One region of the Ensifer sp. ENS10 genome, then DNA from elsewhere that is predicted to be linked to it. Evidence: riboswitches for the same ligand, from Rfam matches in the RefSeq annotation. Region 1 holds a riboswitch; each other region holds the start of a gene.
The links. Region 1 has a riboswitch for cobalamin ahead of IB265_RS04035 (aromatic ring-hydroxylating dioxygenase subunit alpha). Riboswitches for the same ligand answer to the same signal wherever they lie in the genome.

Region 1 (7,751 bases):
TATTGATTTTTACGTAAACGTCAACGTCAATCCCGCACTCCTTGATGAACGCGGGGCGCTTCCAACTGTAACAAAACTGTCATCAACGGCGCATAGAAGCCAAGGCATAAGGCTTTTGCCAAGGCGTTCAGATGAACCTGATTTCCCCCGAAATACCCGGCATCGTCTGGGCCTATCGTTTCCTGCCAGGCGAAAGCCGCTGCCAGCGCATCGCCACCGACGCTTCGGTCGACAGCCTGCTGACTGGCGAAGGATGGGTCTGGGTTCATCTGGCGCTCTCCGATGCACGCACGCCTGCCCTCATCGAGCGGATCGGCAACCTTCCGCCACTCGCGGTCACCGCGCTGACCAGCCACGACACGCAGGCCGCGATTACGGTTTCGGATGATATCGTACACGGCACACTCGTCGACTTCGAGCGCACCTTCGATGCCGTGACCAAGACGATCGGCTGGCTGCATTTCGCCGTCAGCGACCGGATCATCATCACCACACGCCTGCATCCGCTGCGCAGCATCGACCGCGTCAAGGCGGCGGTGGAGAAGAGCACGAAATGTGCCCGCCCGATCGACCTCTTCGAGATGATCGTGATCGAGTTCCAGCGCACATTGATCTCGCTGGTTCTGGAATTGACCGAGGAACTGAACGTCATCGAGGATCATGTCTATGGCGCCGCCGGACATCGCCAGCAGCCGGGGCTTGCGCCGCTCCGCCGCACGGTGGTGCGGCTTCATCGGCATCTGCGCACGATCCTGGCTTTGCTGAGGCGGGCGGCCGCCTCGGATGAAGACGAGGTGCCCCCCGGTTTCATCGACGTTGCCGAGCGGCTTTCCGACCGGCTCGAGGCGGTCGACCGCGACGTCTTCGCTTTGCAGGAACGGGCACGACTGCTGCACGAAGAAATCGACAGCAAGATCTCCTCGGAAACCAACCGCCACCTCTACATCCTGTCGCTGATGACCGCATTCCTGCTGCCGCCGACGCTCGTGACCGGTTTCTTCGGCATGAACACCGGGGCGCTCCCCTTCGCCGATGGCAGCGGCACGCTCTATGCCGCGCTGTTCATCGCGTTTTCCATGGGCTTTGCCTGGTGGATCCTCAGGCGGATCGGGATTCTTTGAATGTCAGAGAAGAGGCCGGCGGCGAAAGCCCCCGGCCCTGCTCACCCTTAGCTATAGGGCGAATAGCACTGCTGGCGCGGGCCGCCATAGGGCTGATAAGTATTGTCATAGGCCCTGTAGGACCGGTACCGGTTGGCGCACCATTGCACATGGCGGCTGCCATAGACGGGAGCCGGACGCTCGTAGCGCGGAGGCTGGGCGATTGCCCCGCCGATGATCACGCCGGTGCCGAAGGCGGCCATCGGGTACCACCAACCGTTATAGTAACGGTATCCCGGACGGCGGTAGTTATAACCGCGGTAGCCATTGTAGTAGTAATAGTTGCCGCGGCGTTCATACCCCGGCCTGCGATACTGAACGTTCGTCGCGTCGTTCTGCCGCTCGACGCGCGGCGGCGTCGGCATGAACGCCTGCGACGGGGCCGCGGACGTCATCAGGACTGCCACGGCAATGATCGAAGAAAACCACCGGCTCTTCCCGGTCTTCAGCAAAGTCTTCATCAAAACCTCCATAACCGAATCCACGCTCCGCAGGGTGCCGAAAAATCGGGCAACCACGGGAACTTCAGCCTCTGCGTGATTTCACCCGGTTCGCTGCAAACCGGGGATGACCCTCAGCCGGGAAATCCGAAGCCAACCAGCAACGCATAAGTCACCGGTTTTGTTCCATCTTCAGGCATCGCGGCTGCTGCGGATCAGCAGCTGCAGATCGGCAGCAGTGACGGCTTTGGCGCATTCGTTCATCCGCCTGTCGGCGTCGAAGGCATCACGCGACACACCAATATTATGCAAGGCATTGCTCATATACAGCCGGAGGTCGGTATACTTTCGCGCGCCGCTCCAGCACAGTCCGCCTCGGGGGCTGGGATTTACGATACATTAACGATACTGTCGGCAATCTCAGAGAATGGCAAAGCGGTATATCTCCACCACAGGGATGATTCTGCGCCTCGCGACCTTTCTAGGTCTGGCTTTCGCGGCGGCGATCGCACGCGCCGGTGAACTGGAGCCCTGGAAGACCAAGTCCAACGCCATCATCGTCGATGCCTATGAGATGAACAGCATCGACTGGGAAACGATGCTTGCGGACAAGCGCATCTCCGGCTTCATCGCCAAGGCCTCCGACGGCCTGCCCGAAAGCTTCTCCTGCACCGGCGACCACAACGGCGACACCTTCAACCACTGCAAGACCATGTGGCGCAAATACGCAGTCAGCCGCGAGCTCTACCAGACCCGACGCATGATCGCCCGCACGCACGGGCTGCTGTGGGGTGCCTACCATCTCGCCCGTCCCGGCAATCCCGTCGACCAAGCAAACCATTTCCTCGACTACGCCGAGCCGCGCGACGACGAGTTGATGGTTCTCGATCTCGAGGGCATCGATGCCGAGAAATACATGTCGCTAGAGGATGCCGCGATCTTCGCCGGCCACGTCAAGACCCGCACCGGACGTTATCCGATCCTCTATACCAACCACATCACGGCCAAATATATCGCCGCGCACCGCGCCAAGCACCGGCTGCTGTCGCGCCTGCCGCTCTGGTACGCGCGCTACAAGCCGGATATCCGCCAGGTCTTCCCGATGGGCAATTGGGAAAGCTATGCGTTGTGGCAGTTCTCGTCCGGCATCAATTGCGGCAAGCGGCGTTGCCCCTACCGGGTGCCGGGGACGCTCGACGATATCGACGTGAATGTCGCTGCAATGTCGCCGCTGGCGCTGAAAGCGATTTGGGCGCAGGGTGCCTTGCTGCCTGAAAAGCCATTGCCGCTCGCCCTCGTCGCTCAAGCCGAGCAAGGGACGGGCATGCACGCGGTCGCACGGGCGACCGCAACGCTTAGCGAGCCGCTGCTTGTCAGCCGTGCCGGTGCCACGAGCGGCGCCGGCAGCGGCGTCGACATGTTGGTGACAGGCTCGATCGACTTCGCTCGCCACGAGCGCGCCCTACAGGTGGCGGTCGCCGCCGATGATGCGGCACAGGGCGGTTGTGGCAGCGCAGTTGCCAATGCCGACACGCTACGGCGCGTTGCAATCAAGCCTGCGCCCTGCAACACGCCCTGATCCTTCAGGCTTCGATCTGGACATCTCCCAGCGGCCGCGAGCAGCAGGCGAGGATGTAGCCCTCGTCGATCTCGTCATCGAGAATACCGCCATTGTGGTTCATCTCGACCTCGCCCGCGACCTTCATCACCCGGCAGGTGCCGCAGATACCGCCCTCGCAGGCAGCGCCGATCCTCACACCATTGGCACGCGCCGTCTGCAGGATCGTTTGGCCGGGTTTCGCCTCGACCTCCTTGCCGCTCATGGTGAAGGCGACCTTGGCCGCCTGAACCTCACCATCATCGCCGGCACCGGCGCGCACGGCGATCTCTTCCGCGGCAGGTGCTGCCGCCGGCTGGAAGCTCTCCTCGTGATAGCGGGCCATGTCGAAGCCGGCTGCCTTCAGCATCTCGCGCACACCGCGCATGAACGGTTCCGGACCGCAGCAGAACACCGTGCGCTCCTGGAAGTCGGGAGCGAGCAACGGTAGCTTGGCACCGTCGATGCGGCCGCGCAGGCCATGCCAGCCGTGACGCGCCTCGTGCCCCTCGACGATGAAGCCGAGGTTCAGCCCGGACATCTGTGTCGCCAGAACCTCGAGCTCCGAGCGAAACAGAAGGTCGTCCGGCCGGCGAGCACAGGAGATGAAGGTGACATCGGTCTCCGGCACGCAGTCGGCCATCCAGCGCGTCATCGACATCATCGGGGTGATGCCGGATCCGGCGGAGATAAACAGGTACTTTTCGCCGGGATGACGGACGAAGCTGAAATCTCCGAGCGGTCCAAAAGCCCGGAGCTTCATGCCCGGCTTCAGGTGATCGAACATCCAGCGGGTGCCGACGCTGTCGGCCTGCGCCTTCACCGTGACGGCAATTGACAGCGGTCGCGATGGCGTCGACGACAGGGTGTAGGTGCGCATGACCGGTTCGTCGGCGACCGGCAATTCGAGGGTGACGAACTGGCCGGGCAGATAACGAAACCAGGCGGGCTTCTCCGCACGGAAGGTGAAGGTCATGACATCGGCGGTTTCGACAACCGCCGATGTGCATTCGAGCATCTGCTGCCGGTCGATCCAGACATGCAGTTCGTCGAAATGATGGAAGGAGGACGCCATCTGCATGTCAGGCGACCTTTGAGAGCGGAGCCGCATCGCCCTGCAGGCGCTGCTCCATGAACTTGCAGTACCATTCGACGAACTGCATCACGCCACCCTCGTGCTCCGGCGAATACGGACCGGGCTCATAGGCCGGCGAGCGGATGCCGAAGGCATTTTCCTCGACGATCTGGCGATCCTGGTCGTTGGTCTCGGTCCAGACATGAGTCAGATCCTCGAGCGTGTAGTCGACACCTTCGACCGCGTCCTTGTGGACCAGCCACTTCGTTGTCACCTGCGTGAGTTCCGGCCCCAGCGGCAACACGCGGAAGGTGATGGCGTGATCCGAAAGCACGTGGTTCCAGGTCGTGGGGTAATGGAACATCAGGAGCGTGCCGATCTGCTTCTGCCTGACATCGGCCGACAGCGCCCTTTTTACGGCGGGCGCACCCGACATGGTGTAGCTTTCGGCATTATCGACCAGCGGCATGCGCGCGGCGCGGAACTGGCCGGTCGGCGACATCCGGAACTCGCTCGGCAGGCCCTCGGCCTCGCACTTCGCCCAATGGGCGGCAATCACCGGATCGTCCTTGGCGCCCTGCACCCCGGTCGCGGTCGGCGCTTCCGGATAGGTCCGGCAGAGTTCGGGGTGATTGGCGGCGCAGTGGTAGCACTCGCGGTTGTTCTCCCAGACGAGCTTCCAGTTGCCCTTTTCGATGATGGTGCTTTCGAAGGCGACCTTGGTCTCTCCCAGCCGGTGCGGCGCGAGGTAGGGGAATGCCAGCTCGCGGAAGGCGGCGAAATCCGCCGGCGTCTCCGACAGGTTGATGAAGATGTAGCCGCCGACCGTTTCGCAATGGATCTGCTTCAGGCTGTGGGCTGCCTTGTCGAAGTCTTCGCCCATCTGGCGTGCGAAGAGCAGCGAGCCGTCGAGCTCGTAGGTCCATTGATGATAGGGACAGACGAGCTTTGCCGAAGAGCCCTTGTGCTGCGTGCAGACGCGGGAGCCGCGGTGGCGGCAGGAGTTGTGGAGCGCGCGGATCGTGCCCTGGCGATCGCGGGTGATGACGACCGGATAGTCGCCGACCTGGACGGTGAAATAGTTGCCGGCCCGCGGGATTTCGCAATCGTGGCCGATGAACAGCCAATCCCGATACCAGATGTTTTCCAGGTCCTGCCGGTAATAGTCGGGGTCGATGTAGAAGGCCCGATCGAGGCTGTAGCCGTCACGCCGGCCCTTCAGCTTGCGAAGCATATCGGTCTTGGTATCCATGTCCTGTCCTCATGCGCCATGTTTCGGAGAGGCAGGACAGGAACCCGCATGGGCGCACGCCCATGCGTTTTAGGCTCCGATCCGGCTGCCCGCCGCAACCCGTTACGGTTATGTCTGTCAAGGCTGGTTTCCGGGCTCAGGAGCCGTCCTTCGAAGGACCAGCCCGGCGCCTTCCCGGACGGAAAACCGTCCAGTGGCCTTTTGCCGAGGCTTTCGCTCCACCACCGTTGCGGGGGCAGCGCCGGGATTTGACCGGCTTCCCAATTCTCCGCCTTCCCCTTTGGAAGACGACACCTTGAGTAAGGATATGTAAGCGCGGAAGGCGCCTCGGCAGGCGCCGGATAGCGACATTCAATTCCAGAATGACGACACGATCGAAACCGCCTTTTGGAAACGGATGCGAGAATTTTTCACTTTATAAACATATAGATAGATCAAAAATTGGGCAGATGCCGTCTTTTGTGACTGACATGACGCAGACACAGGAAGGCTTCGCCCGTTTGCGACATTCCCATGAATGTGCAGGGGCATCTTCCGCGAACGAAAGGAAATCCTTCATTAACCATAAGCCACTAGGCTTGCCGGCGGACGAAGATGTCCGGCAGGCAGATGGCACACTGACGATCATGGCAAAGTTCAGATATTACGACGCTGCGGCCGAGAAGCCGCCGGCGGTCATGCCGAAGACGGCCGTTCACACCGAGTTTCTGCGCACCGGCAGGATCAACCGCCGGCAATGGCTGCCGAGCGAGCGACGGTATCTGAGCTACGAAGAAGTCGCGGACAGGACCGGCAAGAAGCTCGCGACCGCCGGTGACACGACGCACAAGCGGATCAACGGCTTTCATGCCTCGATCCAGTTTCCCAAGCTGATTTTTCACCGCACGCTCGTCGGCAAGCCGCATCTCGGCTATTGCCATGTGACGGCGGCGCGGACGGCGGTCACGCCTTCCAAGGACATCACCTGGTCGTTCTACTTCGCCAATTTCTTCAGCGACCTTGGTGATGAGACGCATTTCTTCGACCGTATCCAGAGCGGCTATTCCCGCATGTATTTCGCGGTCGCGATCGAGCCGAACGCCGAAGACGGACAGATGGTCATCAACCGCAACGTCCGCGACAACGGGCTCCTCTTCCGCACGGACGACCCCAAGGTTGCTCTCAAGAACGTGCTGATGCTGGGTGCCCGGGACTCCGCGCTGCGCCGCATTATCCGCAGTCTCTGAGGCAGCAACCGAACGCCCCCAAAAAAATCGTTCTGTTTTCCCGGCACGTCCGTTAAGGAAGCGTCGGAAAGGAAACGGCATGGCAGAGATCATCGACACAGGCAGGGAACCGGACCGGGCGATCGAACGCGCCTGCGCCGTTCTTGCCGAAGGCGAACCGGTCGCCATTCCCACCGAAACCGTCTATGGCCTTGCCGCCGACGCCACCAATCCCGATGCGATCAGCCGCATCTACGAGATGAAGGGCCGGCCGCGCTTCAATCCGCTGATCTCGCATGTCTCCGACATGGCGATGGCCGAGGCCCATGTGCGCTTCGACCCGATTTCCCGACGCCTGGCGGAAACCTTCTGGCCCGGACCCCTGACGCTGATCTTGCCGCAGCGGCCCGATAGCAGCGTGCATGCGCTGGCCTCGGCCGGCCTCGACACGCTTGGCATCCGCATGCCCGACGGCTTTTCGCGCCGGGTGATCGCCCGCTTCGGGCGGCCGCTCGCAGCGCCCAGCGCCAACACCTCGGGCAAGATCAGCCCGACCAGTGCGGTCCATGTCGATGCGGATCTCGGCGAAAAGCTGAAACTGATCCTCGACGCAGGCCCGGCCGAAATCGGCTTGGAGTCCACGATCATCAAGGTCGATGGCGACGAGATCCGGCTGCTCCGCCCCGGCGGCCTCGATGCCGCAGAAATCGAGCGCCTGCTCGATCGTCCGGTGATCCGACCGGAAACGGCGGGAGCAACGATCGAGGCGCCGGGCATGCTGGCCTCCCACTACGCGCCCGGCGCGGCCGTCAGGCTCGATGTTGCCGATGTGCGTGCGGGCGAGGCCTTGATCCGCTACGGCGGCGGCCGGATCGCCGGCGAGGAACAGGCGGCCATCGTTCTCGATCTCAGCCCGACCGGAAATCTTCACGAAGCGGCAGCCAATCTCTTCGACTACATGAAGCGGGCCGACGCCAGCGGCGCTGCGACGATCGCCTTCGGGCCGATCCCTTCGGAAGGAT
Region 2 (7,751 bases), on a different contig from region 1:
GGGTGGCTGGGTATCAGGGCGTCTGCTCACGCCCTTCTGCATGTGTCCTTCAATCGTCGCCGCTTGAAGGACAAAACATGCAGCATTCGAAAATGCTACAGCGACCGTTGCGCGTCTAATTGGACGCGCGGCGCTGCAGGGGGAGGCGGCCGACGGGTTTGCCGGCCGCTTTGCTCGGCTAGCTGATCTTCAGGCCCTTGGCCGCCTGGTAGGTCTGCACGTAGCCACGCGCCACGGAGCGCACGGCACGGCCGATCTGCGAATAGGCGTCGTCATTGAGGTTGGCGAAGGAAACGCGCGCCGACCAGTTTGGCGCGTCGAAGCCGGAGCCGTTCAAGAGAACGATGCCGTGGTCCTCGGCCAGTCGGAAGGGAATGTCGAGCGGATGGATGTTGTCCTTCACCCATTCGACAACATCCTGCCCGACATATTTGCGCAGCCAGAACTCGAAATCGATGATGCCGTAATAGTGGTCGAAATAGATGCCCGGGTTGGACTCGACGCCCATGCCGTTTACGAGGTTCCAGAACCGCTTCGTGCAGATGGCGATGCAGGCCTTCTGGTAGGCCTTCTCGACATCCATCAGCTCGACCAGGCTGAAGAGCGACATCATCACCTGCTGGGGAAGCGACAGGCCGGCGGTGTGGTTCAGCGCCACGTCGCGGCTGTCGGCGACGATGCGGTCGATGAACTTCACCTCGCGCGGCTTCGGCGTCATCGCCTTGTAGCGCTTTTCCAGAAGCTTTTGGATCGGCTCGGGATGCGCCTTGATCCTCTCGTCGAAGATATTGTCCTGGGCAACGGCCACCACGCCGAGGCGCCAGCCGGTGCAGCCGAAGTACTTCGAATAGGAATAGACGCCGATGGTGTTGCGCGGCAGATGGCCGAGCAATGACTGGAACCCCGGGACGAAGGTGCCGTAGACGTCATCGGTAAGGATGATCAGATCGGGACGCTTGTTGTTTACGAGATCGACAAGGCGCTTGATCGAATCCGGATCCATCGCGACGGCCGACGGGTTACCGGGGTTGACCAGGAACAGCGCCTTCACCTCGGGGTTTTCCAGCGCCTTGATGTCATCGTCGGTGAACTGGAAGCGATCTTCCTGCTCGGCGCTGACATTGATGGTCTTCAGCGTGTAGTCCTCGAGCTGCGGCATCTCGAGATAGGGAGTGAAGATCGGCGTTCCGAGCGCGATCGTGTCGCCGGCGTTGAGGATGCGGGCGTTCTTCAAGGCCTTGAAGATGTAGCACATGGCGGCGGTGCCGCCTTCGACCGGGTAGAGGTCGAATTTCACGCTTGGCCGGTGGCCGGCGCACATCGCCCACATCAGATATTCGTGGGTGATGATCTCGTTGTGATGCAGCGCCCGATCGGGGACCGGATAGTTGTCGCCGATGATCGAGTCGGTCAGCTCATGCACGAATCCATCCGGGTCGAAGCCGAAGGTGTTGATGGCATAGGCGACGGCGTCACCGAGGGTTTTGGCGGCCGGGACGCCTTCGTCTTCCTCGTCCACGGTTTCCGTGCTTTGAAGCTGTTTCTTGATCCACTTCTGGAACCGCGCATGCGCGCCGTCCTGGGGCGGCATGCCGGCGACGCCCGCCTTCGGATCGTAGTAGGCGCGTTTAGCCTCCGTCAGGGCGAACTGGCCGAGCAGGAAGAAGGCTTCGCGGGCGCGCGTTGCCGTCCAGTTCGGGTTGCCGCGGCCGGCATTGAGGAAGGCCTTGGCGGATTTCTGCGAGCTCGTCTTGGCGAGCTTGATCAGTTCGTCCTTGATTTCGAACGGGCTGAGATCGGAAATGCTGTCGTAGAATTTTCTGTCCAACATGATCCACACTCCCTGTGATCTATGAAATTGGAACAATGGTCTCGGTTCGCCGGCGCGCCTCAGGCGAGCATGATGACGATGACGAGGCCGAAGATGGTGAGCAGCGTGTTGCCGATGGCGTAGGGCATGCCGTAGCCAAGCGCCGGCACCTTGCTCTTGGCCGCCTCCTGGATCATGCCGAGCGCTGCGGTCGTGGTCCTGACGCCGGCGCAGGCGCCAAACAGGATCGCCGGGTGGAACTTGAAGACATAGTGGCCGATCAGCACCGAGGCGATCATCGGGATGGAGGTTGCAACGACTCCCCAGATGAACAGCGAAATGCCAACCTCCTGGAGGCCTGCGACGAAGCCCGGTCCGGCGCCGATACCGACCACGGCGATGAAGATGTTGAGGCCGAGCGTGTTCAACAGCCACAGCGCCGGCGACGGGATGCGGCCGAAGGCGGGGTAGGTGGTGCGCAGCCAGCCGAGCACGAGACCGGCAAGCAGGGCGCCGCCTGACGTGGATAGCCCGATCGGAATACCGCCGATCGTTATCGTCAGCGCCCCGATCATCGCGCCGATGAACAGACCCCAGCCGAGGAAGGCGATGTCGGTGGTTTCGACCGGGCGATCGGCAAAGCCGAGAGCCTTGATCGCCGCTTCGACGTGCCTCCTGGCGCCGCCGATGGTGACGATGTCGCCACGCTCGACGGTCGTGCCGGGAAGGACCGGGATCTCGACCAGCGAGCGCACGATCTTGCGGGCATAGACGCCGCGCGCCCAATCCATCGTGCTGACTTCGGCGAGTGTCTTTCCGGCCAGCGCCTTGCTGGTCACGTAGACGTCGACGATCTCGGCCTCCGCGTTCAGAAGCTCCTTGTCCTCGACCTCCGTCAGCTTGCTGTCCAGGTTTTCGACGAGCAGGGCGCGCCTGCCCGAGAAGGCGACGACGTCGCCCGGCTGCAGCACGGTGTTGCCATCCGCTTCGATGATCTGATCGCCTCTTCGCAGGCGCTCGACGAAGACGCGAATGCCGGGAAGCAGGTTCTTGACCGGCGTTCCGGTTAGCCCGCTTGCTTCGTCGATCCGATAGGCCCGAAGGCCGAAATCATGATAGGCGCGGGTGATGCCGGGTTCGCTGCTCTCGGTGCCGCCGCCGAGCTTGGCCTCATACTCCTTGCAGGCCGCCGGAAGATCGATGCCGAGAAGTTTTGGGCCAAGCTGGGCGAGGATGATGGCAGAGCCGATCGTGCCCCAGATGTAGGTGACCGCATAGGCAATCGGAATCTGGTCGGCAAAGGTCTTGGCCTGCTCCGGCGTCAGCCCGAGCGAATTGATCTGGTCCGTGGCAACGCCGATCGCAGCCGAGATCGTCTGCGACCCGGCATACATGCCGGCGCCGTAGCCAAGCGGAAGCCCGGCGATCAGCGCGCAGAGATAGGGAACGATGAGGCACAGCACCAGGACAGACAGCGCAAAGGCAATCTGTTTCGGCCCATCGGTGCTCAAGCCGCGCACGAATTGCGGGCCGACACCGTAGCCGACGGCGAACAGGAAGATCAGGAACAAGGTGGACTTCAGATCACCGGAAACCTGGATGCCCAGCTGCCCGATGAGAACACCCGCCAGAAGCGTAGCGGTGACGTTTCCGAGATTGAACCCCGCGACCTTGATGGGCCCGATCAGGAAACCGATGCCGAGGGCGAGGAAGACGGCGACCGGCGGATAGGTCCGAAGCGTCTCGACGAAGAAGTCAATTGGATTCACTGCCATCCCCTGTAGAAAGTTGCGTTGCCATCACTTCATTTCGGGACTTGCGCGGCTAAGTTGATTTTATCGGTGGCTTGTCGATGCCCAATCCTAGCTTTGGCAATTGTCGCTTCGGCTGCTGATTTTCTCAACGGCCTTGGGGTTACGTGAGCGTAACGTACGTTAAATTTCTGGCTTTTGCGGCCAGTGGGGGCTGATGAGCGCTGCGCGGCATCGGTCCGAAAGCGTCGGGTCGGGCGGTCGTGCGAAGGCAAGTTCGGGAGGGCGGCGGCGCGCCGGTCCCGATGAAGGCACACGGTCCCACTACGGCGGATTTCGCCGGCTATTCAACTCTGGCATTGTATTTCTATGTTATCGCATAACGGATGGACATGACGAAACGCCGCATGTCGATGGACCCGGAGCACATGCCCCCGCAGTTGCTTCATCCGCGCGCCGCGAAGCTTGAAGTGACGGGGGCGCTCATCCGTTCGTTTCACGAGCAAGGCCGGCAATTGCGGCCAGTCTTGCGCTCCGCTTCAGATGGCGACGCCTTCGAGTGCTATGATCCGTGTCCTGGCACAGCGCTCACGGATCGCCTTCAGGCGCTGATAGTCCGGCGATTGGTACCAGGAGAGCAAGGCTTGCATGTCCGGGAACTCAAGGATGACGAGCCGGTGCGGTTCCCAGTCGCCTTCAAGCACCCGGGTTGCGCCACCGCGGCCGAGATAACGCCCGCCATAGCGGGCCTCCGTCGCCGGCACCTCTCTTTTGTATTCCTCGAAGGTCGCTGCATCGGTGATATCGACATCGGCGATCAAATAGGCAGCCATGGCAGAGCTCCTTTCCCGACAAGCCAAGGAGCAAGGATACGCCGGTCGTCGCCGTCAGGCGAGACTCTCGCCCGCGGCGGCCGGCAGGGTGACTTAGGATCATTTCCTTGTTGATTGTTGTTATGTTATTTTATAACAGTCGGTACATGACGAAACGCGGCATGTTGATAGATCCCGGCCGCCCAACCCCATCGGTTGTATCCGCTGCCGATTCATGCGAGGAAGAGCGCGATGGTGCTGCGTCCGCGACAATGCGGAAGCGGCTGAAAAGGGAACACGGAACGGACGACCCTGACGGGACCGAAACCGTGGCTGCCCCCGCAACTGTGAGCGGACAGCGCATTCACACCATGTCACTGGCCAAAGGCCGGGAAGACGTGGATGCGCCGCGACCCGCGAGCCAGGAGACCTGCCATCGAACCGATCAACCACAACGGACGGGGTGTTCCGATGGAAAAGAACTGGCTTTCGCGCGACGGTTTTCCGTCACCCTGCCGCTTCGCCATCTCTTGCCGTCAGTCCGGCGGAGAGAGAGAATGGCTGAGCCGACTTCAAGACAGCATAAGATAACGGTCTGCACCGATTGCCGCTTTACCGGCGGCCCCTGCATGCCGGGCGCCGAGCTGATAAAGCGGCTCAACCGCAGCATTGCCGCCCTCGGCGCGCCGCTCGATAGTGATTTCTCGATTGCCGGCACGGTCTGCATGGCGGCATGCACGCGCCCCTGCACCATCGCCTTCCAGGCGACGGGCAAGGCGACCTATCTCTTTGGCGACATTTCGCCGGAAGAGGACATCGACGATCTCGTCCGCTTTGCCGCCACCTATGTGGAGCGCGGCGACGGCATGACGCGGGCTGCCGAACGGCCGCGCGGACTGAAGGGCAAGACGCTCGCCCGCATCCCGGCGGCCATGCTCGTCTCCGAAGACGTTGCGGGCCATTTCCAATGAGTGCGACACGCATGCGCTCAAGCGCGTTTGGTGCGTCGGGGATGGACGCGTGGCGCTGCCGGGGTGGGATCAGACCATGACCTGCACCGCAACAGGAGCCGCCCTTCGCGTTAAGGGGCTTTGCTGGGGGCCGCGCCCGGGGTTGAAGCTGGTCGACGACATGGACTTCGCGATCGAGGCGGGCAGCCGGCTTGCGATCCTCGGGCCGAACGGGGCCGGCAAGACCTCGCTTCTGCGCTGCCTTTACCGGGCGGTGCAGCCGAATGCGGGCCGCATCGAGGTCGACGGCGTCGACCTCTGGTCGACCTCGGCGCGCGAAGCGGCGAAAACGATCGCCGTCGTGCTTCAGGAAATGCCCGGCGATTTTCCCTTCAGCGTGCGCGACGTGGTGATGATGGGCCGCATCCCGCGGCGGGAGGGGCTCAACGGCTGGACGGACACCGACCGTGAGCGCGTGCAGCACGCGCTCTCCCATCTCGATCTCGCCCATCTGGCCGGCCGCCAGTTCTCGACGCTCTCGGGCGGCGAGAAACAGCGGGTGCTGATTGCCCGGGCGCTTGCCCAGGAGCCGCGCATCATCATCCTCGATGAGCCGACCAACCATCTCGACATCCGCCACCAGCTCGAAATCCTCGAGCTCTTGCAGACGCTGAAGCTGACGATCGTATCGACGCTGCACGACATCAATCTCGCCGCCGAATTCGCGACTGACGTGGCGATCGTGACGGCGGGGCGGCTCACCGCCTTTGGCACACCCGACGCGGTGCTGAGCCCGCGGGCGCTGTCCTCCGCCTTCGGTGTCACCGCCACCGCCCACAGCACCGCCGTTGCCGGCACCGCCCGTTTCTCCTTTTCACTTCCTCGGGATCCATTTCATGAAGATCAACATTGCCTCCTCTGCCTTCCTGTTTCTCATCGCCACTGCTGTGCCGGCGCTCGCCTATCCGGTCACCGTCAAGAGCTGCAACCGCGAGGTGACCTTCGATGCCGCGCCGAAGCGGGCGATCGCCAACGACGTCAATCTGGTCGAGATGATGCTGGCGCTGAAACTGCAGGACCACATGGTCGGCTACACCGGCGTTTCCGGCTGGAAGACGCTGGATGAAAAGCTGCGCGAGGGCGTCAAGGAACTGCCGGAGCTTGCGGAGAAATATCCGACCAAGGAAGTGCTCCTCAACGCCGACGCCGATTTCTTCTTCGCCGGCTGGAACTACGGCATGAAGGTCGGCGGCGAGGTGACGCCCGAGACCTTGGCGCCGTTCAAGATCGGCGTCTACGAACTGACCGAATCCTGCATCCATGTCATGGCCAGGGAAAAGCCTACGATGGGCGACATGTTCGTCGATCTCCTCAACCTCGGCCGCATCTTCGGGGTCGAGGATCGCGCCGAGGCGCTGGTCGACGGCTACCGCCGCCAACTGGCCGCGATCACCGAGGCAAATGCCGGCCGCGAAAAGCCGACGCGCGTCTTCGTCTATGATTCCGGCGAAGAAAAGCCCTTCACATCCGGCCGCTTCGGCATCCCGACGGCGATGATCGAGGCGGCCGGTGGCGCCAACATCATGGACGACGTCGACAAGAGCTGGGTGGAGGTCTCCTGGGAGCCGGTGATCGATCGCAATCCGGAGGTCGTGGTGATCGTCAACTACGGCGAGGTGAAGGCCGAGGACAAGATTGCCTTCATGAAGAACAATCCGGCCTTCGCCAATATCGATGCGGTGAAAAACGACCGCTTCGTGGTCCTCGATTATGTCGAGGCGACGCCGGGGCCGCGCAACATCGACGCCATTGCCCGGCTCGCCGAGGTCTTTCACGGCGAAGGCCTGTAACCGATGCTGGCTGAGGATACGTCGCCTGGTCCCGCTACCGTTTCGCGGGTTCTCTCCGTTCGGGCGATCCGCGGCGGGGTCGGGGTGTTCGCGGCGCTGCTTTTGCTTCTTCTGACTGTGACCGTGGGCGTGTCGCTCGGCTCGGCGCCGATCCCGGTAACCACCGTCTGGTCGATCGTCGCCAGCAAGCTCGCGCCCGGCAGCGTCGAGGCCTTCTGGTCGGCGGGGCGCGAAAGCATCGTCTGGGACGTGCGCCTGCCGCGGGTCATGCTGGCGGGGCTTGTCGGCGCCGGATTGGCGCTGACAGGCGCCGTGCTGCAATCGGTCACGCGCAATCCGCTTGCCGATCCGCATCTGCTCGGCGTCTCCTCGGGCGGCGCGCTCGGGGCGATCGTCGCACTGCTCCACACCGGAATGATCCTCGGTCTTCTCACGGTGCCGCTCTTTGCCTTTGGCGGCGCGCTGCTGGCAACCGTGCTGGTCGCTTTCGTTTCCCGCGCTCTAGGCACCAGTGCCGATCGCCTGGTGCTTGCCGGCGTCGCCGTCGCCTTCGTGCTGACGTCGATCGGCAATCTCAT
Region 3 (7,751 bases), on a different contig from region 1:
CGTCTGGTCGCCGAAGGGCCATCGCAATCTCGCCGGTTATTATCCGGGTGACGATGTCGTCGATGTCGTCGGGATCCCCGTCTGGGGCCTGCAGAAGATGGATGTCGACTATTGGGGGCGTGAGCGTCGCTTCGGCGAGGCGCTGAACGAAAAATACCAGCGCGTCGCGGGCTTCGGCAAACCGGTCATGATCGCCGAACTTGGCGTTTCGGGCTCGGCGGACTACAGGCGCGCCTGGTACAAGGAAATCCTCGACCAACAGACCTATCGCCGGGCCTTTCCGCTCCTGACCACCGTCGTGTTCTTCAACGACAAGGAGCCTTACAAATGGCCGCTTGGCTATGGCTCGCCGGACTGGCGTCTCGACAAGGAAGCACTGAAGGCGCTTGCCGACCGTCAGACGAAGGAAGCGGCCGAACTCGCCGACTGATCGTCTCTTTCGTCAAAGGTGAAGCCGCGCTTGTTCCGCGCGCCCTTGGGGGGGCGATGCGCCGATCGTCCTTCGGCGCATCGTGAGAGACCCGATCTACGGACCTTGGGGACTTCCACGTCAGGCCAGAAGCAGGCCCGATTCGCGGGCAGCGGCAGCAAAGCAGCGGCTGGCCCGGTCCGTACTCGTCAATCCATCCAGCGCGTCCAGGCAGCGCCTGAGAGCCGCGCGGTATTCCCGTCCGCGACGTCCCGGCCATTGCCGCAGCAACTCGACGGCTTCGAAGACCGTTCTGACGACGGTCTGCCGTTTTGCAGATAACCGGAGGGGGATGGGAGTGGCGAAGAACTTCTCGCTCATTTGCTTTCCTCGTTCTCAGTCTTTTTCGAGCGCGAGGCCAACGCTGTGGCGCGGGAATGGTTCCGCCGGATCAGCGACTTTTTTCGGCCCGTGAACTTTTCGTGATTCCTGAAGTCTGAGGGCGGGCCCTAAAGCTCGAGTGCTGCCTTGAGGTCGGTCGATTTGTGGACGCGCAGGTCGAGATCGGCTTCGATATGGTCGATATGGTGGACCATCAGTTTGGCTGCGGTATCGACGTCGCCGCGTTCCAGCGCGTTGACGATCTCGTCGTGTTCGTTGTGGCCGCAGCTCGAAACGGTCGACTGGCCGTAAAGCGCGATCACCAGCGAGGAGCGGGCAATGAGTTCGTCCATGAAGCGGCGAAGAATGGCGTTGCGGCTGAGATCGGCGAGCGCCAGGTGAAAATCGCCTGATGCCTTGATCTCGGCGCGGCGGGCCGAGTGGCCGCGCTGTTCGGTGAGCTGCCGTTCGGCCGCCAGCATGCGCCGGAGCTCGGCGAGCTCGGCCTTGCCGATATGGGGCGCCGCGGCACGAACGACGCCGGGTTCGATCAGCCGGCGGGTCGCGAAGATCTGGCGGGCTTCGTCGATCGAGGGATGGGCGACAAAGGCGCCGCGGTTCTTCTCGACGCTGACGAGCCCTTCATAGGAGAGCGCCTGCAGGGCGGCGCGCACCAGCGTGCGGCTGACATTGAAGAGTTCGCCGACATCGCTTTCGGAAAGCTTGGTGCCGGGGGCGAGCCGCCGCTCGACGATCGCATCGCGCAACGTGTCGCGGATATGCTGACTGCCAGTGTCGGCGGCGGTGTCTGTGGCCATGTCGGCCAGTGGAGGCGTGGTGGTCAAGGACATGAATCGATCCGCGAAATAACGGCTCATCTTATCGCCGGGCGAAGCGAAGGGAAACGACAATCTGACGCGCATGGGTTGCGCGCCGACAACTGCATGTTTCCTTAAATCGTACCCGATTTAAGGACGAAACATGCAGCGTTTCAAAGTGCTAGGGCGACCATTGCGCGTCTGATAAGACGCGCGGCGCTGTAGGGGCGGCGAGGGGCTATTTGTCGAGTTCGGGATAGACGCGGTCGAGGAAGCCGGGCCTGAGCTTCTCGCCGATCAGGCAGTCGGATGCCGGAAGGGCATCGGCCAGGCGGACGGTGGGCGGCGGCGGCAGGCCGCTGACCTCGAGCACCAGCTTCTGGCGAATTGCGATCGAAAAATCCTCCGGCTCGTGCACCGGCAGCACGAAGGACCCGGGACCGCCGATGACGCATTCGGCGTAATACTGGTCGAGCGGGCCGGTCGAGACCGAGGGGCGGATGAGGATCGCAAGCCCGTTGATGGTGATGCCGCGGGCGACTGCCGTCTCGCGGGCGGGAATGACCGGCGGGCCGATATTGTTCGGGCCGTCGCCGGAAACGTCGATGACCCGGCGTATGCCGTTGAAGGCGTTCGAATCGATCAGCACCGTACCGTAGGTGATCGCGTTCGAGATCGACGTGCCGCGCCGGGTGCCGACCGGTCGCGCCTCGATCAGCTTGGCAAAGGCATCGGCGTCGGCGGCGGTTGAGATCACTTGCCAGGCGACGACGGAGGATTCGTTAACCGTTCCGGCCCATTCGAAATAGCCGATGGCGATCTTGCCCAGTTGCCCGCTTGCGACCGCATCGAGGAAATCGCGGTGCCGGAGCGCCTCCACGTAACCGGCGCGCTGGATGCGCGCCTCGTCCAGATCCATCGAGCCGGACATGTCGACGGCCAGGATCAGTTCGACATCGACATCCGTCGACGCGGCGGTCGATGGGCTCGGGCCACCACTCAATGAGAGGATCAACGCCAACACGCTCAACATCGCTTCAACCAGTCATTGCGCGCGGTCAGATTAGAAGAATGTAACACAGGATTGGATTTCGGCGACTATTTGGGTGTAGCTGGCCTTCAACAAAGAGTGATTTGCCGGCGTTAGCCCAAAAGGACGTATGACGGGGGCCAGGGGCCGGAAGGGCGGAATGCTGAAACAGACGGAAAATGCCGAGCTATTTCAAACCGATGGCCTGCAGAAGGCGGCGTTCGGATACTTCCTCGATCACGCCGATCCGGCCACCGGATTGATCGCGGACACGTCGCTGCCGGGCGCGCCGTCGAGTATTGCGGCGACCGGTTTCGGCCTTTCCTGTTATCCCATCGGCGTCGAGCGCGGGTGGATTTCGCGCCGCGAGGCGATCGGGCGGGTGTTGACCACGCTGCGCTTCCTGGCCGAGAGCCCGCAGTCGCGCGACCAGCGGGCGAGCGGCTATCGCGGCTTCTACTATCACTTTCTCGATATGCGGACCGGCGAGCGCACCTGGAGCAGCGAGCTCTCGACCGTCGATACGGCGCTGCTGATCGCCGGATGCCTGACCACCTCCGCTTATTTCTCCGGCGAGGACACGGGGGAATGCGAGATCCGCACGCTCGCCGAAAGGCTCTATGCTCGCGTGGATTGGCGCTGGGCGTTGAACCGCAGTGACACACTGACGATGGGCTGGCGCCCGCCCGGCCGGTTCCTGAAGCATCGCTGGCGCGGGTACAGCGAGGCGCTGCTGCTCTATGTGCTGGCGCTCGGGGCGCCCGATCATGCGATCGAGCCGGAGCACTACGCCGCCTTTACGGAGGGTTACGACTGGATCGCGGCTGACGGCGGGCCCCATCTCCATGCGGCGCCGCTGTTCATCCACCTGTTCCCGCAGGCCTGGCTTGACCTTCGCGGTCTCGGCGATCGGCCGATGCGCGAAAGGGGGACGGATTACTTCGAGAATACCCGGCGCGCCATCGCGCTGCAGCGCGACCATGCGTGGCGAAATCCCGGTGGCTTCGCCGGCTATGGCGAACGCCTCTGGGGGATCAGTGCCTGCCATGCGCCACGCGGCCGGCTGCGCCTCAAGGACGGACGCTGGCAGCGGCTTTTGGGCTACGTCAACCGCGGCGCACCCTTCGGTCCGGATGACGGCACGCTCGTGCCCTGGGCTGCAGCGGCCTGTCTGCCTTTCGATCCGGATGCGTCCCTATCGGCCCTCGGCCATGTCGCGGCCGGCTATCCCGGGCTTCTGAAGGAAGGGCGCTTTCCGGGCGGGTTCAATCCGAGCCTTGCAGGCGAGGGGCCTGCGGGTTGGATCGACGAGCGTGTCGTCGGCCTTGACCAGGGGCTCGTCGTGATGATGATCGAGAATTGGCGGAGCGGCTTCGTCTGGGAGCTGACACGCAGCCTGCCGGCGATCCGGCGCGGTCTTGAGCGCGCGGGATATGAGGGCGGCTGGCTGGCGACGGAGACGGCATGAATTCGAGAAATCACCAGCGGATGGCGCGGACGGTCGAGGGATATCCGCCGCAGGCGCTGGCAGTGGTCGAGCGGTTGCACGCGCAGTTCCCCGACGCCGGTGTCTCGCTCGGGCCGGCGGACAGTGCCTTCAGCGCACCGGCCGCCTTCTGGGCCGCTGGTGGGACCGGGATCGAGCAGAGCCTTGCCTATCAGGACTTTTTCGCAATCGGCATGACGGACCGGATTCGGGCGGCACATCTGATCGCCTTCTACAGCCGCCAGCTGAGTGTGGTTCTCGGCGCGCTCTATCTTGGCGCGGGTCTTCAGGCGCAGATCGCCGGGCTTCGCTTCGAAGAGTGGACCCGCCTTCACCATGATCGGGAAGTTGCCGGCAAGCGTTATCATTTCCGCCTCGGTGTGGCGGAAGGGCCGCAGCATGCCGAAGGCATCAGCGCTTTCGAGCGCGGCTTCACGGCCCATCTGGCGCCGGTCATCGCGGTCCTGAAAAAGCGCACCGGGCTTTCTTCCGGGGCGCAGTGGCGGCTGGCAGCGGATTCCCTTGCCGGAGCGTTCCTGGAGATCGGTCGCGCGATCGGTGACGAGGCGCGCGGCATGGCCGAGGCGCTTGCGATCGTCAAGCGGCGGGGCTCGCGGTTGTTCTCGGAAGAGCTCTGCTACGAGGAGATCTCCGCGGTCGATCCGGCAAGCGGCGCGCAACTGTCGCGCCAATATCGGATCCGTTGCGGCTGTTGCCTCTACTTCCAAACGGAGGGTGGCAGCTTCTGCGATACCTGCGTCCTGCTGGAGCCGGACGATCGCCGCGCGCGGCTGGCCGCGCATCTCATGCAAAACGGCGGGGCCTGAACCCCGCCGTCGTTTGTTCAGGTGCCCATGGGGGGGCGTGATCGGCCGGATCAGTTTGCTCTCGCGAAACGCTCGTTGATGAAGCCGGAGACGACGCCAAGCACGATCCAGAAGGCGAGCGTGGTGGCGAGTGCGGCAACCGCAAACTCGGCGCCGAGCACGGCCGGAACGTTGCTCGTAATATCGACCGGCTGCGGCGCGCCGTAGACGTGCGGCGCGGCGATCAACGCGAGGCCGACGACCTTGGACACGATTTCTTCGCGCAGGACGACGAGATAGAGACCGACTGCGGAGAGGGCGACGGTCGCCAGCCACCAGGTTTGGCGGTCGCCGAGTTCGGCGGCCGGGAAACCCGGCAGTTCCGGCGGCAGGCCGATTGCCGGCAGCATGTGCACGGCAAGCCAGCCGCAGGCGCCCCAGAGCGCGCCGTTCCTAAGCGTGATCGGGTAGCCGATCACCAGGCTGACGCCGGCCAGGAGCAGGCCGAAGCCGGAGCCGGTGACGAGGTTGGCAATGAGTGTGCCGGAGAACCGGCTCATACCGAACATGATGCCGCCTTCCTCGTGTTCGCCCTCATGCGCATAGGCTGGCGTGATCGGCGACAGGGCATCGAGCATGGCGGAAAGCGGTGAGACCGCCTTCAGCGACGAATGCTGGTCATGGCCCTCGGCGGCGGGTTGCGTCGTTCCAGGCTGTGCAGCGGGCTGTTCGGTTGCGGCCGGAGCCTCGCCTTCGAATTCCTCCGCATGCAGGATCAGCGGGGTTACCCGAAATTCCTGGGCGCCGGTCATGAAGACACCGGCAATCAGTCCAGCCACGATCGCGGCCAGAAGCGTTCTGACAATCATCTTGAAGTCCCTCGATAACGGCAAAAGCCACGCGCTGCGGCGTGGTTTGCAAGCCTTCCCGTTCTGCCATGCGGATGGCCGTTGCGCGCCGGACGAAACCGGCATGCACAAACACCGACATCCGGCACAGGCCGGATGCGTTCATGTCCGCAGACACTTCGATGCGGAACGTGAGTTACGTTCCGGAACATCGTCTTAGTGGCAGGGGAAGCCGTAGGAGTGGCGGGTGTCGTGCGCGGTGTCGTGCAGCACGGCCGAATTGGCAAGGCCGGCACCGAAGACGAGGAATGCGCCGATGAAAAGCGCGATGACGCCAGCGGTCAGACGATCGCTGAGGGAGAGCGGAATGCTCGAAACAGTAGACGTAGCCATGACAACCTCCGTGATGGCATCGGGAAATTCCCGGTGTGGGCCCTATGCCCGTATCGAGTGGCAGGTTTCCTGGCTCACGGCGCTGGGCGGGAAGCCCTGGATCAGCCTCGCCTTCCCAGATCGACCACCCTCTCGTGGTCTCTTCCAGTGGCTTCTTCCGGATCGCTCCGGAATGGCAGATCGACGTCGCTCTACAGTCGCGGGGTCGGCCGTGATGTGAATGCCCAGCATGGGTCCATCCGTCACGTTCCCGTTTACTCCCGAAACACGTTCGTGTCCCGGGAACCAATCGATCTCTGATGATTAGGATCGCACCCCTAATATGTCAATTGGACTTGCGCCGCCGCCCGGTCCATCCGCGACAAAATCGCGGATGATCATGCGTTTATAGGCCTCGACGATGCGGTCGCCCTCGGCGCGATCGACCGACACCGCAAGCCGCATGGTGCAATCGCCGAGATGCATGATCAGGAAAGCGGCACTGTCGATGGTTTCGCGCGGGGTTTCGGGCACAAGCCGGGCCCAGACATCGGCAAGCAGTTTTCCGCCGGCGCGGCTTTGCAGAAGATCGATCTCGCGCAGCGCCTTGTCGGCCTGCATTGCCGACCAGATGTCGCGCATGACGGGCTCGGCCAGAAACATGTCGTAGTAGATGTCGAACAGCACGCAGAAGGCGTCGCGCAGTTCTGCGAGCGATGTGACCTTGGCAAGCTCGGCCGCGATGCACTCGTTGCACATGGCATTGTAGCGCTCGGCCAGCGTGCGCACGATCGCCGCCTTGTCGGGGAAGTACTGGTAGAGCGATCCGATCGAAATTCCAGCCTTTTCAGCAACTTCGCTCATGCGCATGGCGTCGCTGCCCTTTTCCTGAATGAGCGCCGTCGCGCAGGCTAGGATCTGTTCGACGCGCTCGCGGCTGCGTTTCTGGCTGGGTGTCCGGCGCAGGGCGGTTTCGTCTTCGGCGGGAACCGCGGATGGGCTTGTTTCTGAAATCATGAGTGATGCTCACATTTTGGCTTGACTCTTAAAATACGAGGATTTATCACATTTGCAAATGTGAGAGATGCTCATGTTTGTTGATGAACCTTAGGAGGAAACGATGTCTCAGAAAGTCACACTGGTTTTGGGCGGTACCGGCAAGACGGGGCGGCGGGTGGCTGAGCGCCTTCAAGAGCGGGGTGTTGCGGTGCGCATCGGCGCCCGCTCGGCATCACCGTCCTTTGACTGGACGGACGAGGCGACCTGGGCGCCTGTGCTCGAAAATGTCGATCGCATCTATGTCTGCTACCAGCCCGATCTGGCGGTGCCCGGCTCTGTTGAGACCATCCGCAAGTTCGCAAGCCTTGCCGTGGGCGCCGGCATCAGGCGGCTGGTGCTCTTGTCGGGGCGCGGCGAGGACGAGGCGGAAGCGGCCGAGCGCGAATTGCAGGCCTCCGGCGCTGACTGGACGATCGTTCGGGGGAGCTGGTTCTTCGAAAACTTCAACGAAGGCTTCCTGGCCGAGGGGGTCTCAAGCGGTTCGGTCTTCCTGCCCGTGGATACAGTCACCGAGCCTTTCGTCAGCTGCGACGACATCGCTG
Region 4 (7,751 bases), on a different contig from region 1:
GGCGATGTAGAGCGCGCAGTTGCGGTTGAGGCGATCGAAGGCTGCCAGCACCGAGCGGTTGCCGCCGCCGATCGAATAGGCGGCATTGATGTCGGGGTTGGCGGCGAGCGCTGCGTCCGCCAGCGCGCCGGTTTCGCTATCGCGACCATGCCCCTCGCTGATCTCGACGATCCTGATTGTCGGATAGTGCTGACGCAGCACTCGGCGGAAGCCGATCTCCCGCTCTTCCTCGCCGCGGAAGCGGCCGCTGGATAGCGTCACGAGGACCGTGGCCGCGGCACCTGCAAAGCGTTCGCCAATCAGATAGGCAGCCGTTTCTCCGGCCGCCCGGTTGTCGGCGCCCGCATAGGCGGTGCGCTGGGAGTTGGGAAGGTCGGTCACCAGCGTCACGACGGGAATACCGCCTGTCTCGAAGCGTGCGACGGCGCCGACGATCTCGGGCACATCCGGCGCCTTCAATACCAGCCCGTCGGTTCCGCGCAGGCGGATGCGGTCGAGCAGTTGCGCGATGTCCTGCGGGCGCATGGTCTCGGCGAAGTGAAAACGGCAGCGAAAGATCGTCGGCGCCAGCGTGATGGCCTCGCTTTCGAAGGCTCGCCGGACCGCATCGGTAAAGCGCTCCGGCGCCTCCATGACGATATCGATCGCGAACTTGCGGCCCTGAATGTCGAGCCCCGCCTGCTGCTTCTCCAGCTCCTCGATGGCCGCGCGAACCCTGGCGATGGTCTGGCGGCGAACGCCCGGGCGCTCGTTGAGCACGCGATCGACCGTCGCGGTACTGAGGCCGGCCTGAAAGGCAATGTCCTTGACCAGAAACGGATGGGCCATCGCCGCTGCTCTCCTGATGGATTTTTGATGGATTCTTGCTCTATATCATGTTTTGCCGCCGCCTATAGTCGTGTCCATCAAGATGTTCCGGAGGAGGAAACGGGATGAAGACCGACAACAGTGCGAGGCAGCGGATCGAGCGTGTCTGGCTCACCGAAGCGGCCTGCGATATCGAAGCGTTCCGCGCGGAAGTCGAGCGTCGGACCAACCTGGCCGACTATCCCTATGCTTCAAGCTGCGACCAGAACGTATTGATCTACAATAGCGTCGAGCTGATTGCCGCCTGCGGCAATGCAGAAACGCGGCGGGCGGTGCTTGCCGAAATCTGTGAGGCGCTGGCGACCGGCCCCGGTGTGGCGGTCTTCAAGCGCGCCTTTGCCGACACCGCCGCGGTGGATGTCGCGAGCACCGTCTTCGACGAGATCATCGAGGAGCAGCATCGCAGCAACAGCGGCGGCGGCGACCACTTCGCCAAGCCTGGCGCCAATGATCGCATCTGGAACTCGCTGGAAAAGCACTGCCTGAAGGCGCCGGCGAATTTTGCCGCCTACTACGGCAATGCCATCATTGCGCTTGTCAGCGAAGCCTGGCTTGGGCCGAATTACCAGATGACGGCGCAGGTGAACCGCGTCAATCCGGGCGGCGCGGCACAATCGGCGCACCGGGACTACCATCTCGGCTTCCAGACCGCCGCGGTGATCGAGCAGTACCCTCTCCATGTTCACAAGCTTTCGCCGGTGCTGACCCTGCAAGGGGCGGTCGCCCATTGCGACATGCCGCTTGAAAGCGGGCCGACCCTGTTTTTGCCCTATAGCCAGACCTATGTGCCGGGTTATCTGGCGCTCAATCGGCCGGAGTTCCGGGCCTATTTCGACGAGCATCATGTCCAGCTTCCGCTCGAGAAGGGCGATGTGGTCTTCTTCAATCCGGCGCTCTTCCACGCCGCCGGCAACAACCGCTCCACCGACATCCGCCGCGTGGCGAACCTGCTGCAGGTGTCCTCGGCCTTTGGCCGGGCGATGGAAACGGTCGATCGGCTGACGATGAGCGCGACGCTCTATCCGGCCTTGAAGGCGTTGCTGGCGAAGGGCAAGCTGACCGAAGCGGAAGCGGCCAATGCCATCGCGTCCTGCGCCGAGGGCTATTCCTTCCCAACCAATCTCGACCGCGATCCGCCGCTTGGCGGGCTGGCGCCGAAGACCCAGGCGCAGTTGATGCGCGAGGCACTGGCCGCAGGAACGAGCGAGCAGGATTTTCAGTCGGCACTCGACGCGCAGGCGAAGCGCAAGCTGAGCTGACGGGTCAGTCTCACAATTGACAGGCTCCCGGTGCGTTTCGCTCGGGAGCCGTAGCTGTTTCACACGATCATCTGCGAGGGAGGAACTCGATGAACGGACAGATGCAAGGCAAGATCGCCATCGTCACCGGCGGCACGCAAGGGCTGGGCGCAACGATCGCCGGTCTATTCGCCGAACGCGGTGCGGCGGGTATCGTCATTTGTGGACGCAATACCGCCAAGGGAAAGGCGAAGGCCGAAGAAATCGGCAAGGCAAGCGGCGCGAAAGTGGTCTATGTCGAGGCCGATCTTGAAAAGGTGGACGACGCGCGCAAGGTCGTTGCCGCCTGCGATGCGGAATTCGGTCGGGTCGATGCGCTGGTCAATGCCGCCGCCATCACCGATCGCGGCACGATCCTGGACACGACACCGGAACTCTTCGACCGGATGTTCGCCATCAATGTGCGGGCGCCGTTCTTCCTGATGCAGGAGACGGTGAAGGTGATGCGGCGCGAGCGAACGGAAGGCACCATCGTCAATATCGGCTCGATGTCGGCAATGGCCGGGCAGCCCTTCATTGCGGCCTATTGCTCGTCGAAAGGCGCTCTGGAGACGCTGACCAAGAACACTGCCTATGCGCTTCTGCGCAACCGCATCCGCGTCAACGGCCTGAATATCGGCTGGATGGCTTCCGAAGGCGAGGACCGCATCCAGCGCGAATTTCACGGCGCTGCCGCGGATTGGCTCGAAAAGGCGGCCGCCAGCCAACCCTTCGGCAGGCTCGTCGATCCGGCCGAGGTGGCGCGAGCCTGCGCCTACCTGTCTTCGGCGGAATCCGGGCTGATGACCGGATCGGTGATCTGCTTCGACCAATCGGTCTGGGGCGGCTATGACGGTTCGCCCCATCCGGTGGCGCCGCTCTAGATCACGAAGATTTTGGGTCGGATCGATCCAAAATCATAAACGTGATCGGTCCTTAGAAGTTAGAGCGGAATGCGGGCGGAAAACTGCGTGCACTTTTCCTCATCCCGCTCTGACGGGCGCTTGTCTTTCGCTGGTGGCTGTGCCCTTATGACGCCGTCAGGTGCCCGCGCAAGCGGGAGAATCGGGAATCCGGTGTCATTCCGGAACGTGCCCAACGCTGTGACGGGGACGGTCGCCTCTACAAGTGCCTTGAATTGATTCAAGGTTTTGCCACTGGATCTTAAATCGATCTGGGAAGGTGAGGCGACCGGTTGAACCGAAGTCAGAAGACCGGCCTGGCGAGATAGACCGAACCCCGCGCGGACGGCGGGAGGTTTTCGCATTGTTGGGGATCGAACGATGCTGACTGAACCGAAGGGCGGCCTTGCGGCTGCCGGTGCCTTCTCGCTGGATGAGCGGGAGGCTGTCTACCGCGCTATCGAAACACGCCGCGACGTGCGCGACGAATTCTTGGCAGAGCCTCTTCCCGACGATCTGGTGAAACGCCTGCTTACGGCGGCGCACAGTGCACCGTCGGTTGGCTTCATGCAGCCCTGGAATTTCGTACTGGTGCGGGGGGCAGAAACGCGCGAGCGCGTCTGGCAGGCGTTTCGCCGCGCCAATGATGAGGCGGCGCTGATGTTCGAGGCAGAGCAGCAGACCAAATACCGCTCGCTGAAACTCGAAGGCATTCGCAAGGCACCGCTCAGCATTTGCGTCACCTGTGACCGCACGCGCGGCGGCGCCGTCGTTCTCGGCCGCACGCACAATCCGCAGATGGATGTCTATTCGACGGTTTGCGCCGTGCAAAACCTGTGGCTTGCGGCCCGCGCCGAAGGAGTTGGCGTCGGCTGGGTCAGCATCTTTCACGAGGCCGAGATCAAGGCGATCCTCGGCATTCCCGATCATATCGAGATCGTCGCCTGGCTCTGCCTCGGTTATGTCGATCGCCTTTACCAGCAGCCCGAACTGGCGGTGAAGGGATGGCGGCAACGCCTGCCGCTGGAAGAGCTGGTGTTTGAGGAAGGCTGGGGGAACTGCGGCGAGAGTTCCTAAAACCCGTCTCGCAAAAGTGCGCAGCGGTTTTGCGATAACGACGTGCGAAGTATCAAAAACTTAAAGTGCAATGAGCGAATCTAAAAGATCGCGACGGGCTTTAAGGCGGCGCCAGGATCAGTTCTGGACCGGTTGATAGGCCGGTCCCTTCGGGTGCTTCAGGTCGATCGAGGTTTCTTCCTGCGGCAGGAAGGTCGGGCCGACGACGCGCACCTTGCTCTTGGACGGGTCGTAGGGCCGCTCCTCGGCCGGCGCCTTGGCGGTCGTGGTGTCCGCCGGTTTCTTGGTTTCGATCACGACGATGGACGACTGATCGTCGCCGATCTTGGTGCCGGTCGTCTTCGGCGAGGTTGCGGCAGTCTGCGGTATCTGGCAGCCGCACATGCCAGGCTTGCTGATGCCGCGGGTGCGATAGGCAAACGCATTGGGCATTTCGGTATAGGGTAGCCCGGTCACGGCCGAGACCATCTGTTCGCTCTCTTCCGTGTTGATATCGTGGAAGTAGAGTTCCGTTTCGGCGCCAGGGCAGCGCGCCCGGCAGGCCTGTTCGTCACGCGGGAAGTCGGCCGGCGTCGCATCCGAGGAGATCGGGAAGAAGGCGCCGTCGCAGGTGCGCACGCACATGGTCCTGAGCGTTCCGCGGTAATAGCCATCCTGCGGCGCATAACTGTCTTCGTTATGCCCGAGCATCGGCCCGTAGGCGTCCTCAGGTGGCAGGTCGGCAATGATGTTGCGGTGCGTTTCGGGCTCTTCGGGCTCGACGCTGGCGAACTCCTCGCTGTCGCTGTAGCAGCCGTTGATTTCAAGCGCGGCAAGGATGCGGCGGCGGCTGTCTTCGCTGCCGCCGGCGACGATCTGCTCGCGCTCCGACTTCAGCATGCGCAGATTGTCTTCCATCTCGGCGATGAGGCTGTCGAGCTCCCCGCAGCTGTCGGGGTCGCCGCCATCGAAGGTGACGACGCTGCCGCCACCGCAGCCCGCGCGGCGGCGGTCGTTCTTCGCCCGGCGCAGCTCGATATTCTGTCGTGAGATGGCGCTGGCATAGTCCCGGGCATCCGCAGTGGTGGCGACCATGTCGGGCAGTTGCGCAAGCCGGGTATTCAGCCGGTCGCACACGGTCGATGCCAGCGAAGGATCGGCACCGACCAGGGCCAGCGGCACAAGCACCACAGCGACGTGTTTCAAGCGCGGGAACACGGGCGAAGTCTCTTCCTGATGCCGCATGATGCCGGCCTTCTGATATGGGCGGCTGCCAGCGGCAATTCCTGTTTCACCTCCATCATAGAGCTTGTCGGTGATCGTGCAACGACAAGCGGCGGTTTGCGTTAACGGCTCCGGCCGGCGATGGCATTCAAGCGGCGCGGGCGGTTTCGAGCGACATCGGGCGTTCGAGAACGGTGCCTTCGATGGCGGCAATGGCCTTCATGCGCTGAAGCAGGTCGTTAGTCACTTCCCAGGCGACGGCAACGGCGAAGACCGAGCCGATGCGATGGGGTTCGGCAATGCGCTCGCCCGGGCATCCCATGCGGCGGAACATGCGCTCCAGGAACACGTCGGTGACCGTGACGATGTGGCTGATGCCGGAGGCGAGACCGAGTTCGCCGACACCGCACATCAACTCGGCGGCGGCGATCGTCACCTGATTGGAGGCGCGGTCCTGCGAAATCTCAGGCTCAATGCAGAAGCGGCTCGATTCCCACACCGAGGCGCTGCGGATTTCCGGATTGTCGCCGAGCAGGATCGGGAAGGTATCGTCCAACATGTTGGGACCGAGCGTCGGCAGCAGCCTCAGCGAGCCACGCAGCCGGCCGTCGGGAGCGTAGGACAGCACATAGAGCGGGTTCGCCGTGTCGTAGTTGTCGATTTCCCATGCGCCGTCCGTCTGAACGTCCCATTTCAGGAAATCGTGGAAGACCCGCTTGCGCAGCCGGAACATGTCGTCGACGGCCTGCGGGTGCTGTGCTCGGGTCTTTCCGTTCAGGATCCTGATCATCTTTTTCTCCATCCTTGTCTTGGGATGGGCGGATGCTGTCAGGCTGGCGGCGGTCGCGTAACTGTCGGTAGTGACAGTTTAAATCAGCGATATTTCCCACTAGATTTCGAGGGGTTTTGGGAGGGCATTGGCGCGAGCTGCGTCAAACGGTGGGGATCAGCGCATGGCGGACGGCCTGGGCGACCGCTTGCGTGTTGGAGACGACATTCAGCTTGCGCCTCGCATTGGTCATGAAGAAGCGCACAGTGCGTTCGGAAATGCCGAGGATAGTGGCGATTTCCCAATAGCTCTTGCCGGCGGCGGCCCAGGTCAAAACCTCGGTTTCGCGACCGGTGAGGCGCATGTCACGCGCCGAAAGGCCGCCGGCCATTGCGCCATGTTCCAGCATGGCCGCATGGAAAAGATTCGCGGCGAGCTGGAAATCGCGCAGATGTTGGCGCCGATAGGCCGTCCATTCGTCGGCCGGCATGTTGACGTTGATTGCCAGCAGCGCCGTCCGACCTGCGGGCGATGGCAGCGGCAAGGCAACGCCCTCGGTGGAAATGCCGATTTCCTGCGCGGCCTGGAACAAAGGCTCGCATTCCGGGAACCGATGTCGCGCCATCGTCCATTCCACCGGGCGCACGCCGCCAAGCGCGAGCTTCAGGATCGGATCGATTCGGTGAAGGCCGCGCGAACGGTAGATCTCGGCGGCATAGGCGCCGAAGGTGTGATGCAGGCGGCAGATCTTGAGCTCGTCCGCATAGGGCTCGGCTTCGAGGTACAGGAGATGGGCAATGCGGAACGTGCGGCGCATCAGCGTAAAGAAATGAGCGGGCTCGACACAGCCCCCGCCTTCCAGGATTTCCAGCATGTCGAGGACAGCCTGCTGCTCAGTCATGCCACAACACCGAATCTCGTCCGAAGCCACAGCATGGTTAGAGGTTCACCTTTTGTCCAGCGCAAACTTACCCGTTTGGTGTGTGGTGCCAATTTTGCAATTTTCGATTGCCGGTTCTTGCGACCGGATCGCGCGAGCGGGCAGCAGAGGATGATTCCGCTGTGATTCTCGGGCGATAGAGCGTCGCGCTCAACAACTGCGCGACGCCTGGATATGGCATTGGGGGCGCCGGTCTGGCGCCTGATAGCTGCGAAGATCGAAGGCGATCTCCGCGGTATCATGTCAGCCCGGATGGCTGGCTTCGACGACCGCGAGGGCCGCCATGTTGACGACACCGCGCGATGTGACCGAAGGCGAAAGGATGTGCGCGGGAAGCGCCGAACCCAGCAGGATCGGACCGACATGCAGGCTGTCGGTCATGGTCTTGACGACGCCGAGCGTGATGTTGGCGGCATCGAGATTGGGGAAGACCAGCAGGTTGGCTTCACCCGGCAGGCTGCTGTCCGGCATGACGCGTTGGCGCAGCGCTTCCGAGATCGCCGCATCGCCGTGCATTTCACCGTCGACTTCGAGGTCAGGCGCGAGTTCGCGCACGAGCTGAAGCGCCTTGCGCATTTTGGTGGCGCTTTCCGAGTCGCGCGAACCGAAGTTCGAATGCGAGACGAGCGCTGCACGCGGCGTGATGCCGAAGCGGCGGATTTCCTGCGCGGCCATGACGGTCGTCTGCGCGATCTCCTCGGCGCTCGGGCAGTAGC

Region 2: it holds a riboswitch for cobalamin, as region 1 does, so the genes downstream of both, IB265_RS09095 (DUF1636 domain-containing protein) here and IB265_RS04035 (aromatic ring-hydroxylating dioxygenase subunit alpha) in region 1, are expected to answer to the same signal.
Region 3: it holds a riboswitch for cobalamin, as region 1 does, so the genes downstream of both, IB265_RS11520 (CbtB-domain containing protein) here and IB265_RS04035 (aromatic ring-hydroxylating dioxygenase subunit alpha) in region 1, are expected to answer to the same signal.
Region 4: it holds a riboswitch for cobalamin, as region 1 does, so the genes downstream of both, bluB (5,6-dimethylbenzimidazole synthase) here and IB265_RS04035 (aromatic ring-hydroxylating dioxygenase subunit alpha) in region 1, are expected to answer to the same signal.

The regions. Positions count from the first base shown of each region.
Region 1 covers NZ_JACVAS010000001.1:837,641-845,391, reverse strand. The annotation lists gene IB265_RS04055 (transporter) at 132-1,121, shown strand; gene IB265_RS04050 (BA14K family protein) at 1,169-1,621, opposite strand; gene IB265_RS37290 (hypothetical protein) at 1,793-1,924, opposite strand; gene IB265_RS04045 (glycoside hydrolase family 25 protein) at 2,028-3,179, shown strand; gene IB265_RS04040 (hybrid-cluster NAD(P)-dependent oxidoreductase) at 3,184-4,278, opposite strand; gene IB265_RS04035 (aromatic ring-hydroxylating dioxygenase subunit alpha) at 4,280-5,524, opposite strand; cobalamin riboswitch at 5,628-5,837, opposite strand; gene IB265_RS04030 (DUF6656 family protein) at 6,151-6,750, shown strand; gene IB265_RS04025 (L-threonylcarbamoyladenylate synthase) at 6,830-7,751, shown strand, end outside.
Region 2 covers NZ_JACVAS010000002.1:442,863-450,613, reverse strand. The annotation lists gene IB265_RS09110 (bifunctional aspartate transaminase/aspartate 4-decarboxylase) at 179-1,831, opposite strand; gene aspT (aspartate-alanine antiporter) at 1,891-3,579, opposite strand; gene IB265_RS09100 (DUF1330 domain-containing protein) at 4,101-4,394, opposite strand; cobalamin riboswitch at 4,610-4,826, shown strand; gene IB265_RS09095 (DUF1636 domain-containing protein) at 4,931-5,344, shown strand; gene IB265_RS37720 (ABC transporter ATP-binding protein) at 5,505-6,449, shown strand; gene IB265_RS09085 (ABC transporter substrate-binding protein) at 6,376-7,173, shown strand; gene IB265_RS09080 (iron ABC transporter permease) at 7,177-7,751, shown strand, end outside.
Region 3 covers NZ_JACVAS010000002.1:943,267-951,017, reverse strand. The annotation lists gene IB265_RS11555 (glycoside hydrolase family 26 protein) at 1-430, shown strand, start outside; gene IB265_RS11550 (DUF982 domain-containing protein) at 551-790, opposite strand; gene IB265_RS11545 (GntR family transcriptional regulator) at 919-1,641, opposite strand; gene IB265_RS11540 (DUF1194 domain-containing protein) at 1,847-2,641, opposite strand; gene IB265_RS11535 (glucoamylase family protein) at 2,799-4,106, shown strand; gene IB265_RS11530 ((2Fe-2S)-binding protein) at 4,103-4,951, shown strand; gene IB265_RS11525 (CbtA family protein) at 5,002-5,799, opposite strand; gene IB265_RS11520 (CbtB-domain containing protein) at 5,995-6,171, opposite strand; cobalamin riboswitch at 6,213-6,476, opposite strand; gene IB265_RS11515 (TetR/AcrR family transcriptional regulator) at 6,475-7,167, opposite strand; gene IB265_RS11510 (NAD(P)H-binding protein) at 7,271-7,751, shown strand, end outside.
Region 4 covers NZ_JACVAS010000002.1:192,224-199,974, reverse strand. The annotation lists gene IB265_RS07905 (LacI family DNA-binding transcriptional regulator) at 1-828, opposite strand, end outside; gene IB265_RS07900 (phytanoyl-CoA dioxygenase family protein) at 933-2,126, shown strand; gene IB265_RS07895 (SDR family oxidoreductase) at 2,216-3,028, shown strand; cobalamin riboswitch at 3,170-3,382, shown strand; gene bluB (5,6-dimethylbenzimidazole synthase) at 3,428-4,123, shown strand; gene IB265_RS07885 (DUF2865 domain-containing protein) at 4,241-5,347, opposite strand; gene IB265_RS07880 (acyl-homoserine-lactone synthase) at 5,475-6,116, opposite strand; gene IB265_RS07875 (LuxR C-terminal-related transcriptional regulator) at 6,259-6,996, opposite strand; gene IB265_RS07870 (NADP-dependent malic enzyme) at 7,279-7,751, opposite strand, start outside.